Regions from separate parts of the Bradyrhizobium sp. CCGB12 genome, predicted to be linked through region 1. Evidence: predicted binding sites of a transcription regulator. Region 1 holds the regulator's gene; each other region holds the start of a gene.

The links. Region 1 encodes PhoB, which activates phosphate uptake and scavenging genes when phosphate is short. Its sites were predicted from a motif close to TGTCATNNANCTGTCAT; they were not measured.
Region 2: the regulator PhoB is predicted to act here: its motif matches at 4,302-4,318, upstream of NLM27_RS19185 (Orn/Lys/Arg decarboxylase N-terminal domain-containing protein).
Region 3: the regulator PhoB is predicted to act here: its motif matches at 2,682-2,698, upstream of NLM27_RS06360 (UDP-2,3-diacylglucosamine diphosphatase).

The regions. Positions count from the first base shown of each region.
Region 1 covers NZ_JANADO010000001.1:6,654,115-6,660,082, reverse strand. Annotated here, with positions in the region: gene pstC (phosphate ABC transporter permease subunit PstC) at 1-599, shown strand, start outside; gene pstA (phosphate ABC transporter permease PstA) at 601-1,446, shown strand; gene pstB (phosphate ABC transporter ATP-binding protein PstB) at 1,443-2,261, shown strand; gene phoU (phosphate signaling complex protein PhoU) at 2,273-2,989, shown strand; gene phoB (phosphate regulon transcriptional regulator PhoB) at 3,012-3,719, shown strand; gene NLM27_RS30505 (GcrA family cell cycle regulator) at 3,968-4,480, opposite strand; gene NLM27_RS30500 (aspartate aminotransferase family protein) at 4,950-5,968, shown strand, end outside.
Region 2 covers NZ_JANADO010000001.1:4,071,993-4,077,960, reverse strand. Annotated here, with positions in the region: gene NLM27_RS19200 (hydroxyacid dehydrogenase) at 1-904, shown strand, start outside; gene NLM27_RS19195 (hypothetical protein) at 1,101-1,337, shown strand; gene NLM27_RS19190 (GNAT family N-acetyltransferase) at 1,318-1,896, opposite strand; gene NLM27_RS19185 (Orn/Lys/Arg decarboxylase N-terminal domain-containing protein) at 1,903-4,257, opposite strand; gene NLM27_RS19180 (xanthine dehydrogenase family protein molybdopterin-binding subunit) at 4,359-5,968, opposite strand, start outside.
Region 3 covers NZ_JANADO010000001.1:1,364,882-1,370,849, reverse strand. Annotated here, with positions in the region: gene NLM27_RS06370 (threonine/serine dehydratase) at 1-662, opposite strand, end outside; gene NLM27_RS06365 (glycosyltransferase family 1 protein) at 789-1,832, opposite strand; gene NLM27_RS06360 (UDP-2,3-diacylglucosamine diphosphatase) at 1,846-2,658, opposite strand; gene thiD (bifunctional hydroxymethylpyrimidine kinase/phosphomethylpyrimidine kinase) at 2,865-3,665, opposite strand; gene NLM27_RS06350 (PAS domain-containing sensor histidine kinase) at 3,958-5,937, shown strand.

The DNA.
Region 1 (5,968 bases):
TGCTCGCCGGCATTCCCTCGATCATCTACGGCATGTGGGGCTTCTTCGTGTTGGGCCCGTTCCTCGCCAACACCTTCCAGCCTTTCATGATCAAGATCTTCGACGGCGTTCCCGTGCTGGGCGCGATCTTCGCAGGTCCCCCGTCCTATCTCAGCCTGTTCAACGCCGCGCTGATCCTCGCCATCATGGTGCTGCCCTTCATCACCTCGATCTCGGTCGACGTGTTCAAGACGGTGCCGCCGGTGCTGAAGGAAGCCGCCTACGGCGTCGGCTGCACCACCTGGGAAGTCGTCCGCAGCGTGGTGATCCCCTACACCCGCGTCGGCGTGATCGGCGGCGTCATGCTGGCGCTGGGCCGAGCGCTCGGCGAGACCATGGCGGTGACCTTCATCATCGGCAACTCGTTCCGTATCTCCTCGTCGATCTTCGCACCGGGCACCACGATCTCGGCGGCGATCGCATCGGAGTTCGCCGAAAGCGACGGGTTGCACCAGTCCGGCCTGATCCTGCTCGGCCTGCTGTTGTTCGTGCTCACGTTCTTCGTGCTCGCGGCCGCGCGGCTGATGCTGCTGCGACTCGAAAAGAAGGCGGGAAAGTAACATGAACCCGATTTATGCACGCCGCCGCCGCGTGGATGTCGTCATCCGCGCGCTCTGCCTGGCTGCCGCCGCCTTCGGCGTCACCTGGCTCGCGCTGATCCTGCTGACGCTGCTCTACAACGGTCTGGCCGGGCTCAACCTCCAGGTCTTCACCGAAAATACCCCGCCGCCCGGCTCGAACGAGGGCGGCCTGCTCAACGCCATCGTCGGCTCGCTGATCATGACCGTGCTTGGCGTCGGCATCGGCGCGCCCCTCGGCATGTTCGCCGGCACCTATCTCGCCGAGTACGGCCGCAACGACAAGCTGACCTCGGTGATCCGCTTCATCAACGACATCCTGCTCTCGGCGCCCTCGATCATCATCGGCCTGTTCATCTACGGCGCGGTCGTGGTGCCGATGCGCGGCTTCTCGGCGATCGCAGGTGCGCTCGCGCTCGCCGTGATCGTCATCCCGGTGGTGCTGCGCACGACCGAGGACATGCTGCTGCTGGTGCCGAATGCGCTGCGCGAGGCGGCCTCCGCGCTCGGTCTGCCGCGCTCGCTGGTGATCAAGCGCATCGCCTATCGCGCTGCGCGCTCCGGCCTCATCACTGGCGTGATGCTGGCGACCGCCCGCGTCGCCGGCGAGACCGCGCCGCTGCTGTTCACCGCGCTCTCGAACCAGTTCTTCAGCCTCGGCCTGAACAAGACGATGGCGAACCTGCCGGTGACCATCAACAATTTCGTGCAGAGCCCTTACGCCTACTGGAAGCAGCTCGCCTGGAGCGGTGCCCTGCTGATCACTTTGACCGTACTTGCCTTGAATATTGGCGCGCGCATCCTTAGCGCCGAGAGGACCGCAAAATGAGCGATATGTCTATTTCCGTCAGTACGCCCGTTCAGCCCGGCTCGCATCCGCTGCCGGAGGCGCCGGCCAAGGTGACGGTGCGCAACCTCAACTTCTATTACGGCGAGCACCACGCGCTGAAGAACATCAACCTGACGCTTGGCACCAACCGCGTCACGGCGTTCATCGGCCCGTCGGGCTGCGGCAAGTCGACCCTGCTGCGCATTTTCAACCGGATGTACGACCTCTATCCGGGGCAGCGCGCCGTGGGACAGTTGATGTTGGATCAGACCAACATCCTCGACCCCAGGCTGGACCTCAACCTGCTGCGCGCCCGCGTCGGCATGGTGTTCCAGAAGCCGACGCCGTTCCCGATGACGATCTACGAGAACATCGCGTTCGGCATCCGCCTCTACGAGAAGATCTCGAAGTCCGAGATGGACGACCGCGTCGAGAAGGCGCTGCGCGGCGGCGCGCTGTGGAACGAGGTCAAGGACAAGCTCAACGCCTCCGGCCTGTCGCTCTCCGGCGGCCAGCAGCAGCGCCTCTGCATCGCCCGCACGGTTGCGGTGCGTCCTGAGGTGATCCTGTTCGACGAGCCCTGCTCGGCGCTCGACCCGATCTCGACCGCCAAGGTCGAGGAGCTGATCCAGGAGCTGTCCGAGAACTACACGATCGCGATCGTCACCCATAACATGCAGCAGGCGGCGCGCGTCTCCGACAAGACCGCCTTCATGTATCTCGGCGAGCTGATCGAGTTCGACGACACCAGCAAGATCTTCACGTCGCCGAGCGATCGGCGCACGCAGGACTACATCACCGGCCGGTTCGGCTGAGGAGACGGGACATGGGTACTGAACATACCGCTAAGGCCTTCGACACCGACCTCCAGGAGCTCACTCGCCTGGTCGCCGAGATGGGCGGCATTGCCGAGCGCATGATCGTCGACTCCGTCGACGCGCTGATCCGCCGCGACGTTGCGCTCGGTCAGCGCGTCGTCACCATCGACGCCGAGCTCGACGCGCTCCAGAAGCGCATCGAGGAGCGCGCCGTGCTCACCATCGCCCGCCGCCAGCCGATGGCGGTGGATCTGCGCGAAATCGTCGGCGCCATGCGCGTCGCCACCGATCTCGAGCGTATCGGCGACCTCGCCAAGAACATGGGCAAGCGCGTCGCAGCGCTGGAGACGGACTTCCATCCGCTGAAACTGTTCCGCGGCCTGGAGCACATGACCGACCTCGTGGAGCAGCAGGTCAAGTCGGTGCTGGATGCCTATGCCGCGCACGACCTACCGGCGGCGATGGCAGTCTGGAAGGGCGACGAGGAAGTCGACGCCATCTGCACCTCGCTGTTCCGCGAGCTCCTCACCTACATGATGGAGGATCCGCGCAATATCTCGTTCTGCATCCACCTGATGTTCTGCGCCAAGAACATCGAACGGATCGGCGACCACGCCACCAACATCGCCGAGACCGTGTTCTACATGATCGAGGGGCAGGCGATCACCGACAAGCGGCCGAAGGGCGACATGACGACCTTCGCCACGACGGTCCCGAATACCTGATTACGTAAGGAGCGACGACCACATGGGCGCACGCATTATGGTGGTTGAAGACGAGGAAGCTCTCACCGAGCTTCTTCGTTACAACCTCGAAGGCGACGGCTATGACGTGGAGACGGTGATGCGCGGCGACGATGCCGACACCCGCCTCAAGGAACACATCCCCGATCTGATCGTGCTCGACTGGATGCTGCCGGGACTGTCCGGCATCGAGCTGTGCCGGCGGCTGCGCACCCGTCCCGAGACCAAGCAGCTTCCGATCATCATGCTCACCGCGCGCGGCGAGGAGAGCGAGCGGGTGCGGGGTCTTGCGACCGGTGCCGACGACTACATCGTCAAGCCGTTCTCGGTGCCGGAGCTGTTGGCGCGCGTGAAGGGTCTGTTGCGGCGCGCAAGCCCGGAGCGGCTTGCCACCGTGCTCGCCTATGGCGACATCGAGCTCGACCGCGACAAGCGCCGCGTGGCGCGCTCGGGCCGGCCGATTGATCTCGGCCCGACCGAATATCGCCTGCTGGAGTTCTTCCTGGAGCATCCCGGCCGCGTGTTCTCACGCGAGCAGCTGCTCGACAGCGTCTGGGGTCGCGACATCTACATCGACGAGCGTACCGTCGACGTCCATATCGGCCGCCTGCGCAAGCTGCTCAATCTCGGCCGCGAGCAGGACCCGATCCGCACGGTCCGTGGCGCAGGGTACGCGCTGGATGATCGCTTTGCGAAGGCGGAGCAGACGTAAGCTCTTTTGGCGATCTGTCGTCGTCACGCACTCAGGTGTCGTCCCGGACAAGCGTAAGCGCAGATCCGGGACCCATAGCCACAGGGAGTAGTTTGGCGAAGACTCGGAGTGACCACTTCGCGCGACAATTGCGCCCTGTGGCTATGGGTCCCGGATCTACGCGCGCTTGAGGCGCGCTTGTCCGGGACGACACCGAATGTGCGGAGCCGTCATCGCGTGACGGCTGCCGTCTTGATCTCAGAAAATTCTCACCGCGTGCTCGGCTTGGCCGGTGCACGCCGGCGATCCGCGGCCGGCTGATAGGCGACGCGCGAGTGCTGGGCGCAGTAGGGCAGGCCGGACAGCGCCTTGCCGCCGCAGAAGAAGAAATCCGGGCTCGAGGGATCGCCGACCGGCCAGTGGCAGGTCGCCTCGTTCAGCTCCAGCAGCGACAGCCGCTGGCTCATCGGCACCACGTTGTCGTAGGTGACCGGCTCGGCCTCCACCTCGACCTCGAAGGCCTGCGCGAGCGCGGTGTTGCCGCGCGAGATCGGGCGGGTCACTCGCATCATGTGCTGCGCCGGACGCGCCTTGCGCGGCCGGGGCGCGGCCGAGGAAGGACTTTTGGCGCGGCCGGACAGGCCGAGCCTGTGCACTTTGCCGATCACGGCATTGCGGGTCACATTGCCGAGCTCGGCCGCGATCTGGCTGGCCGAAAGTCCGGCCTCCCAGAGCTTTTTCAGCTGCTCGACGCGATCGTCGGACCAGGTCAAAACCGTCATTGCACCCTTTCCCTCGCTGCCGGCCAGCCATCCTGGGGCCTCACAACGAATGCCTAAGCCTTGAAAAACCCGTGCCGCCAGAATCCCTTAAGGCTCGCCGGGCGCGTGACTGACGCCCGAACGTTTACGCCGGTACATAAGGACTCTTGGGATCAGAACCGCTGCACGAGATGTCGTATCTGACAGGCCAAACGCTACAATATGGCGTGACTCCCGCGCAAGAGTCCGCCGACTCGCTTCCACATGTTCCGTGGTGAAAACCCCGCAAAATCGGCACCGCAAGACTACGGATTCAGCGTTTCGCGAGGCTTTTCGGGCGGCATTGACACCCGTCTTGCCAGGCATAAGATAGTGACGCGTGCCGCCCTTAAAAGGCGGCACGTTTCGTTTTCCGGACCGGTCAATGGTGCGCTGCGTAAGGCACGCCAGGCAGGTCTCAACATCCAAGTGCAACATCCAAGTGATGGTCATGACCAACAGCGCCGCGCCGCATCTGCTTCCCGTTTTCGCCAGGACCGACCTTGGTTTCGAGCGCGGCGAAGGCTGCTGGCTGATCGCGACCAATGGCGATCGCTACCTCGACTTCACGTCGGGCGTTGCGGTGAATGCGCTCGGCCATGCCCATCCCGCGCTGGTCAAGGCACTGCAGGAGCAGGCAACGAAGCTCTGGCACATGTCCAACCTGTTCCAGAGCCCCGATGGCGAGAAGCTCGCGGCCCGTCTCTGCAATGAGAGCTTTGCCGACTTCGTGTTCTTCTGCAATTCCGGCGCCGAAGCGCTGGAGGGTGTGATCAAGCTGGTCCGCCATCATCACTTCTCCAAGGGGCATCCGGAACGTTATCGGATCATCACCTTCGAAGGCGCCTTCCACGGCCGCACGCTGGCGACGTTGGCTGCGACGGGATCGGCAAAATATCTCGAGGGCTTCGGTCCGCCGATGGACGGCTTCGACCAGGTCCCGCATGGCGACATCGAAGCCGTGAAGAAGGCGATCGGTCCGCAGACCGCCGGCATCCTGATCGAGCCGATCCAGGGCGAGGGCGGCGTGCGTTCGTCAACGCCCGCTTTCCTCAAGGCGCTGCGTCAGCTCTGCGACGAGAAGGGCTTGCTGCTCGCGTTCGACGAGGTGCAGACCGGCATGGGCCGCACCGGCGATCTCTTCGCCCACAGGCGCACCGGCGTCACACCCGACGCGATGTCGCTGGCAAAGGCGCTCGGCGGCGGCTTCCCGATCGGCGCGGTGCTGGCGACCGCGGAGGCGGCTTCCGGCATGGGGCCCGGCTCGCACGGCTCGACCTTCGGCGGCAATCCGCTCGCGATCTCCGCTGCGAACGCCGTGCTCGACGTCATGCTCAAGCCCGGCTTCTTCGACCACGTGCAGAAGATGTCGCTGCTGCTCAAGCAGAAGCTCGCCTCCGTGATCGATCGCCATCCCGATGTCGTCAGCGAAGTTCGCGGCGAGGGTCTCCTGATCGGCATCAAGGCTGT
Region 2 (5,968 bases), 2.6 Mb from region 1:
GGCCCATGTCTACCAGATCGGGGCGGCCCGCGACGAACTGGCGCCGCATTTCCATGTCGATGCCGCCTTCCTGAAGCGCACGCCGAACTTGCTGCTCGTCTCCAGCAATGGCGCCGGCTTCGATCCTGTTGACGTCGAGGCCTGCACGGACGCCGGCGTCGTTGTCGTCAACCAGTCCGGCGGCAACGCCCATTCGGTCGCCGAGCACGCGCTGGCGATGATGCTGACGCTGTCCAAGCGTATCATCCAGTCCGACCGCCGCCTGCGTCGGGAGCGCGACGTCAACCGCAACGAGCTCGTCGGCAACGAGGTCGAGCACAAGACCGTCGGCATCATCGGGCTCGGCAATGTCGGCCGGCGCATCGCCGCGTTGTGCAAGGGCCTGCTCGGCATGAAGGTGTTGGCCTATGATCCCTATCTGTCGGCCGAGGTGATGGCCGAGCGGGGCGGGGAGAAGGTCGAGCTCGAAGAGCTCCTGCGCCGCGCCGATTTCGTCTCGATCTCCTGTCCGCTCAACAAGGGCAGTCGCAACATGATCAGCGTGCGCGAATTCGCGCTGATGCAGCCGCATGCCTATTTCATCACCACGGCGCGCGGCTTCATCCATGACGAGGACGCGCTGCTCCAGGCGTTGCGCGACAAGCGCATTGCGGGTGCCGGCCTCGACGTCTGGTCCAAGGAACCGCCGCCGCCGGAGCATCCGCTGCTCCAGTTCGACAACGTGCTGGCGAGCCCACATACCGCGGGGGTGACGATCGAGGCGCGCCAGAACATGGGCCGCATCGCTGCCGAGCAGGTGCTGGAGACGCTCGACGGCAAGCGTCCGCCGCGCATCATCAATCCCGAAGTCTGGCCGCGCTATGCGAAGCGCTTCAAGCAGGCGTTCGGCGTGACGCCGGGGTAGAGGTTCTCTCCGCGCATTGCGGAGCGATGCGCATTTGCGAACCTGGGCATTTCGAGATTCCCGGGTTCGGCTCCGCGAGCCGCCCCCCGGCATGACGGAGCGAAGGAACCGTGTTCGGATTTGATGCGCGTCAAAATCTCCCTCTCGCATTCAGGCTAAATGGGATTAGAGTGCCGCCGGGCAGGCAGGAGGTCCCATGTCAACTTATGTCGTCAAGTTCATGAAGGACGTGCTCGGTCAGTACGGCCGGCAGATCGAGGTGTGCCAGGGCACGCTCGAGATTGACGCCTCCGACGAGGACGAAGCCAGAGAGCGGGCCAAAGCGAAGTTTTGCAAGGATCAAGCTTTGCATCATTGGTCACTGCATGCCGACCGCATCCAGGTCAGAGCGGCTGACTTTCCGTCGCGAAGCCCTACCGCCCGGGCGTCGTGAGGGGCGGGGCTGCTGTCGAGCCTGCGCCGAGCGACCGCTGCACCATCACGGTATCGGACCAGCGGCCATGGCGATAGGCGACGCCGCAGAGCAGGCCGGCGCGCGCGAAGCGAAACTTCTCGTGTAGCGCCAGCGAGGGCGCGTTGTCGGCATCGATATAGCCGACCATCTGGCGGAAGCCGGCCGCCGCGCAGGCGTCGATCAAGCCCTGGAGTAGCAGCCGTCCGATCCCGCGGCCGAGATGCTCGTGATGGACGTAGATGGAATGCTTGGCGGTGTAGCGATAGGCCGGCCGCTTGCGGAATTGCACGCCATAGGCATAGCCCACGACCTCGCCGCGAAAAGTCGCGACCAGATGCGGCAGGCGGGTCTGCTTCAGGTTCTTGCGGCGGTCGCGCAGATCGTCCGGCTCGGGCGCGCCGGTTCCCTCGACATCGCGCGGGACGCCGTTGCGGACGTGATGGCGGTAAATTGCCAGCATCGCCTCGACATCGCTTTCGCGTGACGGCCGGACCAAAACCTGTTCGTCAGCTTCGCGCGCAATTGCTGTTTCGTTCATCGGCACCTACTCGGCAACGACGTAAGTGTAAAGCCCGATGCGCCCGTTCGCATCGATCTCCTTGTAGACGCCCTGGATTTCCACGTCGAACCCCGGAAACGTGTTGAAGCAGGTCTCGAACATCTTGAGATAATCGATCATGGGCTTCGCCCGTTCCGTAAGCCTTTCGCCCGGAACGATGGTGGCTATGCCCGGCGGGTAGACCACGAAGGGCGTGGTGGCGATGCGGCCCGCGATCGCTTCGATCGGAAGATAGTCGACATCGTTGCGGAACAGGTAGCGCGCGGCATCGCGGGGCGACATCGCGATCTCGGGCATGTGCTCGGGCATGAACTGCCGCGCCTGGAGCGCGCTGACGTCGGCAGCGCGGAAGAAGCGGTGCATCTCGCCGCAGAGGTCGCGCAGCCGGGCGCCGGCATAGCGCGCCTGCCGTCGCTGGTAGAACTCGGGGATGACGTCCGCCAGCAACGCGTTGTCGTCGTGCAGCTTCTTGAAGGCGACGAGGCCGGAGATCAGCGTCCCCGCCTTGCTCGCCTCGACGCCGGGTGTGAGCAGGAAGAGCAGGGAGTTGAGGTCGTTCTTCTCGGGGACGATACGGTTCTCGCGCAGATATTGCGCCACGACTGGTGCGGGGATGCCGTGCTCGGCATAGGCGCCGGTGCGATCGAAACCGGGCGTGAGCAGCGTCAGCTTGTTCGGATCGGTCATGGCAAAGCCTTCGCTGAGACCAGGGAAGCCATGCCAGGTGCTGTCGGGGGAAAGCTGCCACAGCGCGGTATTGGTGGCGAGTTCGTCGGTGGACAGCGTTTCCCACGCGACGTTATGCGCGGTGCCGGGGCGGCTGACGTCGGGAATGGCGACGCGGTCGGGAACAAAGGGTTCGAAGAACCAGCGGCGGTCCGGATTCTGCTCCTTCTCCTCGAACTCCCGGCGCATCGCGCGGATCTTCTTGCGTAGCTCGATGCCGAGGCGGATCGTATCGTCCCACAGCACTTCGCCCGAGCGGCCCTTCATCATCTGCGCGCCGACGTCGAGCGAGGCGAACAGCGGGTAGAACGGCGACGTGGATGCGTGTTGCATGAAGCTCTCGTTGAAGCGGCGATGCTCGACGCGCCGCTTCTGGCCGCGGATGTGACGGTCCTTGATGTGGATCTGGGAGGCCTGCGAGAAGCTCGCGAGCTGCTTGTGGGTGGATTGCGTCGCGATGATGCCGGGCGCCTCGGGCGGAAGGTTCGCAAGTCCCATCGCGAAGCGGCCGGCATAGAGCGGGTGGAACTTCATGAAGCCGGCCCAGGCCTCGTCGAACAGGATGTACTCGCAGAGATGGCCGATGCGTTTCAGGATCATCTCGGCGCTGTGGATGGTGCCGTCATAAGTGCATTGCTCGACGACGGCGACGCGGAACGGCCGTTCCTTGCGCCAGGCGTCCTTGTCCGTGACCAGGGGATGGTTACGGATCGCCTCGCGCAGGGTCTTCTCGTCGAGCATGTCCCAACGCATCGGGCCGATCAGGCCCCAGGCGTTGCGGATGGTCGGCACGTAGATCGGGACACCGCCATTGATCATCAGCGCGCCGTGATGGGCGGCCTTGTGGTTGTTGCGGTCGAACAGCACGAGATCGCCGTCGGTGACGAGCGCGCCGAGCGCGACCTTGTTCGAGGTCGAAGTGCCGTTGAGCACGAAATAGGTTTTTTCCGCGCCGAAGATTTGGGCTGCTTCCTTCTGCGCCTTCAGCGCGGGACCTTCATGGGTGAGCAGGTCGCCGAGATCGAGCACGGAATTGTCGAGGTCGTCACGGAACACGGACTCGCCGAGATGCTCGACGAAAACCCGGCCGATCGGGCTGCGGTTATAAAACACGCCGCCATTGTGCCCCGGGCAGGTCCAGAGCTGGTTGCCTTCCTCGGCATAGTCGACCAGCGCGCCGAAGAACGGCGTCTTCAGCGTCTCGGCGTATTGCTTCAAGCGGCTGATCAGGTTCTTGGCGATGAAGGTCGGCGTCTCCTCGGACAGGAAGACGTAGCCGTCGATGAAATCGAGCACTTCGACCGGCAAATCCTCGAACCGCTTGCGACGGATCAGCAGGATGATCGGGAAGTCGAGGCCCCGGCGTCGCATCAGATTGATCAGTGCTGAGGTTTTGCCCTCGAGCCCCTTCTTGCCCCAGTCCACCACCATGCAGCCGATCGCGGCGTCGGTCTGCACCGCCATCTCCGCATCCTCCAGCTTGCGGGCCCGGACCACCTCGAAGCCGGAGCGCTGGATCTCCTCGATGATCTGGTTGAAACGGACGCCCTCGAGATCGTCGGCGTCGAACACAGGTGCGGCGAACAGGAAGTTGAAGCGCTTGAAATAGTCCATGTGGGGTCCCGAATGTGCAGGAGATACAGCTCTCGGCACATTCGATGACAATTCGATGACAAGAACCTGAGTGCCGCGGGAGGGTTCGAGTGCCTGCGGCCTCAGTCCAGTATTTTGTCCAGTGTGACCGGGAAACGCCGGACGCGTTTGCCAGTCGCGTGATAGACCGCATTCGCGATCGCCGCAGGCACACCGACGATGCCGATTTCGCCAAGGCCCTTGACGCCCAGCCTGTTGATGAGATCGTCGGGCTCGTCGACGAAGATGACGTCGATGTCGTGAACGTCGGCATTTACGGGAATGTGATACTCGGCGATGTTCGCGTTCATGATCCGGCCGAAGCGGTGATCCATCACCGTCTCCTCGTGCAGCGCCATTCCGATTCCCCAGACCACGCCGCCCATGATCTGACTGCGGCCAGTCTTGGTGTTCAGGATGCGCCCGGCCGCGACCGCGCTCACGACTCGCGTGACGCGGATGACGCCGAGCTGCTCGTCGACCTTGACCTCGGCGAAGACTGCCGAATGGGTGTTGCGCGCGTGCGACTTGTCCTCTGCGAAATGATTGAGCTTCTGCTTCTCGATGCGCTCCAGCTTGCCGTGGCGCATCGCATCGGCGATCGAGACGGCGCGGACCTTGTCGGCGGCCTTGGCGATCGTGCCATCGACAAGGATCACGTCGGGCACATCGACGCCGCCGAGGGGCGAAGCAGGAATCGCCTTGGCGAGACGCGCGAGCTCCTGGCGAATGTCCTCGGCCGCGCCCAGCACGGCGTGCGCGCTCGACGCCGCCATCCAGGAACCTCCTTCGACCGGGGCCTGTGGCAAGGTCGAGTCGGCAAGCTTGACGTCGATATTCTCGATCGGCAGCCCGAGTGCGTCGGCGGCCACCTGTGCGACGATGGTGTAGGTGCCGGTGCCGATGTCAGACGCGGCGCAGGATACCTCGGCATGGCCGTTCGATGTCAACACGATGCGAACTGCAACCGGCATCTGGAGGGCTTCCCAGACGCCCGTCGCCATGCCCCAGCCGACCAGTTCCTTGCCATCGCGCATGGAGCGCGGGGCGGAATTGCGCCGGGCCCAGCCGAAGGCTTCCGCGCCGCGTGTGTAGCATTCGCGCAGCTGCTTGCTGGTGTAGGGCAGGCCTTCGCTCTGGTCGCGGTCCGAATAGCACTTCAGCCGCAGCTCGATCGGATCGAGCTTAAGCGCAACGGCCAGCTCGTCCATGGCGCATTCGAGCGCGCAGACACCGGATGCGGCGCCGGGCGCGCGCATGTCGCAGGGTGTGGAGACGTCGAGATCGACGAGCTTGTGGGAGTAGAGGCTGTTCGGGCTCTTGTACAGCTGTTCTGCCCAGCCGCTGTCATTGCGCGAAAAATCCTCGTAGCGCGAAGTCACGGCGGTGGCCTCGTGCGTGACGGCATCGAGCGTGCCGTCGGGCCTTGCGCCGAGCGCGACGCGCTCGATGGTCATCGGGCGGTAGCCGAGCCCGTACATCTGCTGTCGTGTCAGCACGACACGAACGGATCGCTTGAGTTCGATCGCGGCAAGCATCGCCAGCACCACCTGGTACTGCGGCCGCAAACCGGATCCGAAGGCGCCGCCGACATAGGGCGAGACCACGCGGAGATCATCGGGCTTCTTGTTGAACACGCTGCATAGATATTTGTGGACGTTCTGGACGCCTTGCGTCTTGTCGTAGACTGTAA
Region 3 (5,968 bases), 5.3 Mb from region 1:
ATGCCGTGATCGTCGAACGCCTCGGGCTCGGCCACGACGATCTCGGCTAGCGGATAGCGCGCCTTCACGGCGGTCGCGACACCAGCGATCAGGCCGCCGCCGGAGGCCGGCGCCACCACGATGTCGGGGGCAAGGCCTAAGCCCGCCATATCCTCCGCGATCTCGCGGCCGGCAGTGCCCTGCCCCGCAATCACGAAGGGATCGTCGTACGGCTTGACCAGCGTCGCGCCGCGCTTCTCGGCAATGCCGCGCGAGATCGCCTCGCGGTCGTCGCGGTCGCGATCATACAGCACGACCTCGGCGCCGTAGGATTTGGTGCGCTCACGCTTCGACAGCGGCGCATCCGCCGGCATCACGATGGTCGCCTGCATGTCCAGGATCTTGGCCGCCGCCGCCACGCCCTGGGCGTGATTGCCGGAGGAGAACGCGACGACGCCGCCGGCGCGCTTGTCCTGCGGGATCGAGAACACCTTGTTGAAGGCGCCGCGGAACTTGAAGGAGCCGGTGCGCTGAAGCATCTCCGGCTTCAGGAAGACCTTCGCGCCGACGCGCTCGTTGAGCACGGGAAAGGACAACAGCGGGGTGCGGATGGCGTAGGGCGCGATCACGCGCGCTGCGGCGTCGATGTCGGCGGGGCCGACCGGGAGGAGCTGTTCGGTCATGGCCGACTTTATCGCGGCCGATGAGGCCCGGGCAAGACACCTCCACGCGAGGATTCAGAAGCGTTTTCGAGCGAAGTGGACACCGGTTCGCGTCAAGAAAACGCGTCAAACATGAATCTATCCCCGTCAGGCGACAAACCGAGCCTGTTCCGCGCCGTTCCGGCCCGGCAGCACCGCGCCCACCGCCTCGATACTGTCCACAAAGGCCCGGGCCGAAGCCTCCCAGGTGTAGTTGGTGGCGAAGGCGACGCAGTCCTGCCGCGAAATGTCGAGCGCCGCGAAGCAGGCGTTGCGGAGATCGTGATCGAGGGCCCCGACCGGCGCATTGCCGATCACGTCGCGGGGCCCCTTCACCGGGAAGGCGGCCACCGGCAGGCCGCTCGCGAGCGCTTCCAGCAGGACCAGGCCGAACGTGTCGGTCTTGCTCGGGAACACGAAGACGTCGGCCGCAGCGTAGATTTCCGCCAGCGCCTCGCCGTGCCTCTCGCCGAGGAAGATCGCATCGGGATAGGCCTCTTCGAGCGCGGCACGCGCCGGACCGTCGCCGACGATGACCTTGGTGCCGGGCAGGTCGAGATCGAGGAAGGCCTCGAGATTCTTCTCCACCGCCACGCGTCCGACCGACAGGAACACCGGCGCCGGCAGGCACAGATCGATGGCACGAGGATGGAATAGATGCGTGTCGACACCGCGCGGCCACAGCACGACATTGTCGAAACCACGCTCGCCGAGCTCGCGAGCGAGCGCGGGCGTTGCCGCCATCACGGCGCGGCTGGGACTGTGGAAGCGGCGCAGCGCCCGCCAGATCAGCGAGCTCGGCACCGGCACCCGGGCGCGGACATATTCGGGAAAGCGGGTGTGGAAGCTGGTCGTGAACGGCAGCTTGCGCTGGCGGCAGTAGCGGCGGACCATCAGGCCGATCGGCCCTTCCGTCGCGATGTGGATGCTGTCCGGACGCGCTTCCTCGATCAGCTTTGCGATCCGCGCCGGGCGTGGCATCGCCAGACGCACGTCGCGATAGCTCGGCATCGCAAAGGTGCGGAACGATTGTGGGGTGAGGAAGCTGAATTCGACGCCGAGGCTTTGGCCGGCGTCAGCGAGCTTGGTCAGCGTCCGAACCACACCGTTGACTTGCGGGTGCCAGGCGTCGGTCGCGACCAGAATGCGCATCAAGCGGCCCTTGTTATGCAGCTCTGGCTGCGACCTGCGGGACTTGTGCCGGCTTCTGCAATTGATCCGCCCAGGTGATGATCTCGAAATGGCCGTCGTCGTGCTCGACCAGCGCGGTGCAGCTCTCGACCCAGTCGCCGCAGTTCATGTAGCGGATGCCGCCTTCGTCGCGGATCACGGCGTAGTGGATGTGGCCGCAGATCACGCCGTCGGCATCGTGGCGCCGCGCCTCGGCGGCGAGCGCCTGCTCGAACGCGCCGATATAATTGACGGCGTTCTTGACCTTCTGCTTGGCCCATTGCGACAGCGACCAATAGGGCACGCCGAACAGGCGGCGGAAGAAGTTGACGAAGCGATTCATCTGGATCGCGAAGTCGTAGGCCTTGTCGCCGAGATGGGCGAGCCAGCGCGCGTTCTGCACCACGAGATCGAAGATGTCGCCGTGGATGACGAGATAGCGCTTGCCGTCGACGCCGGTATGGACGGTGTTCTCGACGACGTCGATGCCGCCGAAATGCGTGCCGTAATAGTTGCGCAGGAATTCGTCGTGATTGCCGGGAATGTAGATGACCTTGGCGCCCTTGCGCGCCTTGCGCAGCAGCTTCTGGACGAGGTCGTTGTGCGATTGCGGCCAGTGCCAGCTCGATTTCAGCGCCCAGCCGTCGACGATGTCCCCGACGAGATAGATGGTGTCGGCATCGTGGTAGCGCAGGAAGTCCAGCAGAAGATCGGCTTGAGAACCGCGGGCTCCGAGATGAACGTCGGAGATGAACAACGTGCGAAAGCGCCGCTCCGGGCTCTCGTCACTCACATCGTAACTTCCCATGCGCCAGCCTGTAACAATGTCCCGTGACAGGGGGATGACCGATTGAACCCTTGAGGCACCCTCAGATACGAATCACGCTTGCCTCGCCCTGCCCCGCGAATATCAGTCGCATGCGACAATCAGGCGACATGGCGCCGCAGGGGTCCCCGCAAGGATACGGGAACCGCATTGATTTTGCTTAACGAGCGGGCCGCGCAAAGCCGGCGTCAGTAGAATCTGTGGAAATGATGGATCGGCCCGTGGCCGTGACCGACGCTGAAACGGTCAGCGGCTCCGATCGCCGCACTGATCCAGGCCTTGGCATGGCGCACGGCCTGCTCGAGGTTGTCGCCCTTGGCCAACCCCGCCGCGACCGCCGACGACAGCGAGCAGCCGGTGCCATGGGTGTTCCCAGTGGCGATGCGGGGCGCAGCCAGCGCGATGGTGTTGTCGGCATCGACAAGATAGTCGGTGCTCTCCTCGCCCTCGCCGTGCCCGCCTTTGACCAGGACTGCACGGCAGCCGAGCGCCAGCAGGCGGCGCCCCTGGCTTTCGATCGCGGCCTCGCTAGCCGCGACCGGCTCGTCGAGCAGCGCGGCGGCCTCGGGCAGGTTCGGCGTGATCACCGAGGCCAGCGGTATCAGCCTCGTGCGCAACGCTGCGACGGCCTCGGCGGCCAGCAGCCGGTCGCCTGAGGTCGCCACCATCACGGGATCGAGCACCACGTGGCGGGGCGCCCAGCGCGACAGCGCGGCCGCGATCGCGTCGATGCTGGCGACCTGGGCCACCATGCCGATCTTCACAGCACCGACATCGAGATCGGAAAACACCGCATCGATCTGGGCGGTGACGAAATCCGCCGGCACCGCGTGGATGCCGGTGACGCCGCGCGTGTTCTGTGCCGTCAGCGCGGTGATGGCGGAAGCGCCATAGACGCCGAGCGCGGCAAAAGTCTTCAGGTCCGCCTGGATGCCGGCGCCGCCGCTCGAATCGGAGCCGGCGATGGTGAGTGCGACCGGGGTCGTCATCGCGGGATGCATTTGCTTGATACGGACGTCGCCATGGCCTGTCCTAGCGCGACCGTGGAACCCCAGCAAGCGCGACGAGGTGCAGCGACGATGATTCGCGGCGGCGCCATGCGTCTGCGACCGGCGGCGTCGCCCCCGCAATCGCGCGGGCTTGAAAAATCGAGCCTCGCCATAGCCTTGATAGCCTGCCCTTGGCGTCCTCGCCGATGAGTGAGACGTTAGGTGGTGAAATCGTCCAGCGACGCCAATTGCGCGAGCCGCCCCCGGCTCGCACGTTTTCCCGGGTGGAACTATGTGGGCCTATCTTGAACGTCTCCTCGACTCCTCGATGCTGTCGCCGCACGGCATCTGCCTGTTGTGGGAACCCGAATTGATCTGGCTCCATGTCGTTTCCGACGCCTGCATCGCGGCCGCCTATTTTTCGATTCCGTTTGCCCTCGCGATCCTCGTCACCAAGCGGCGCGACCTCAAATTCGGTTGGGTCTACTGGGCGTTCGCAATCTTCATCATGGCGTGCGGCCTGACCCATGTGCTGTCGATCTACACGCTCTGGGTCCCGATCTATGGCATCGAGGGCCTCGTCAAGGCGGCAACGGCGGTCGCGTCCGTCTTCACCGCCGCTGCGCTCTGGCCGCTGCTGCCGAGGATCCTGACGATTCCCTCTCCGTTCGAGCTCCAGCAGGTCCAGGCCGCGCTCGAGGAAGAGGAAATCAAGAGCCGGGACGCGACGCTCCTGCTCCAGCAGGTCGGCGAGGCCCAGCGCGCGATGCGCGACAGCGTGGCGCGCCTCACCGCCATCGTCGAGACCGCGGTCGACGGCGTCATCCTGTTCGATGAGCAGGATCGCATCCTGCTGTTCAATCCGGCCTGCGAGCGCCTGTTCGGCTACAAGGCCGACGAGGTGATGGGCCAGGACGCCAGGATGCTGATGCCCGGGGCGGGCGCAGAGTCCGGCAGCCGCACGAAGCATTTCGCGACCGGCGGCGAGGCCGTCGGCCTGCACAAGGATGGATCGACCTTTCCGATGGACCTGTCGGTCGGAAAGGCGCGGCAGGACGGCGAATTGATCTTCGTCGGCATCATCCACGACCTTTCCGCGCGCAAGCTGACCGAGCAGCAGCTGCAGCAGGCGCAGAAGATGGAGACAGTCGGTCAGCTCTCCGGCGGCATCGCTCACGATTTCAACAACCTGTTGACTGTGATCATCGGCAACGCCGAGCACCTCGGTGAGCAGCTCAAGGCGCGGCCCGACCTCAAGCGGTTTGCCGACGACATCTGCCAGTCGGGCGAACGGGGCGCGGAGCTGACGCAGCGACTGCTCGCATTCAGCCGCCGCCAGCTGCTCCAGCCGCAGATGATCGATTGCCGCGGCCTGCTCGATTCCATGTTCAAGCTGCTCAAGCGCACGTTGCGTGAGGACATCGAGATCAGGACGAGCTCCGGCTCCGGCACGATCATGGCCTTTGCCGATCGCGCCCAGCTCGAATCCGCCGTGCTCAATCTCGCGCTCAACGCGCAGGATGCCATGCCATCAGGAGGACATTTGACGCTGAGCACGGAGCTGACCGCGATCGACGACGACTATCGCGTCCTGCACCCCGAAGTCGCCTCCGGCAGCTACGCGATGATCTCTGTCACCGACGATGGCGAAGGCATGACGCCTGAAGTCATCGCGCGCGCCTTCGAGCCGTTCTTCACCACCAAGGAGGTCGGCAAGGGCTCCGGCCTCGGCCTCAGCATGGTCTATGGCTTCGCCAGGCAATCCGACGGCCATGTCTCGATCTACAGCGAGACGGGCCTTGGGACCACGGTCCGGATCTACCTGCCGCGCGCCGCCGCGGGACAATCACAGGCCGACCTTGCGGAAGGCGAGGACGCGGCACCGAGGGGATACGAGACGATTCTGATCGCCGAGGACGATCCGTTCGTTCGCTCCTCCGTCATTCGCAGGGTGGAAGCCCTCGGATATCGCGTCGTTGCGGCGATCAACGGCAAGGAGGCCTTGCAGCAGCTGCGCACCGACCCCGGCATCGACATGCTGTTCACCGACATCGTGATGCCCGGCGGCATGAGCGGCTGGGAGCTTGCCGATCAGGCGCGGCGGATTCGCCCGGGCCTGCCCGTCCTGTTCACCTCGGGCTATGCGCTGGAGACCCTGGTCGAGCAGGGCCGCGCGCATGCGCAATCGATCGTGCTGGCCAAGCCCTATCGCAAGTCCGAGCTCGCACAGCGGCTCAGGGACGCATTCGCGGCGGCGCCGGTCGCCTCCTGAGCGCCGGACCTGCGCCTGGCGGCTTGTGCAG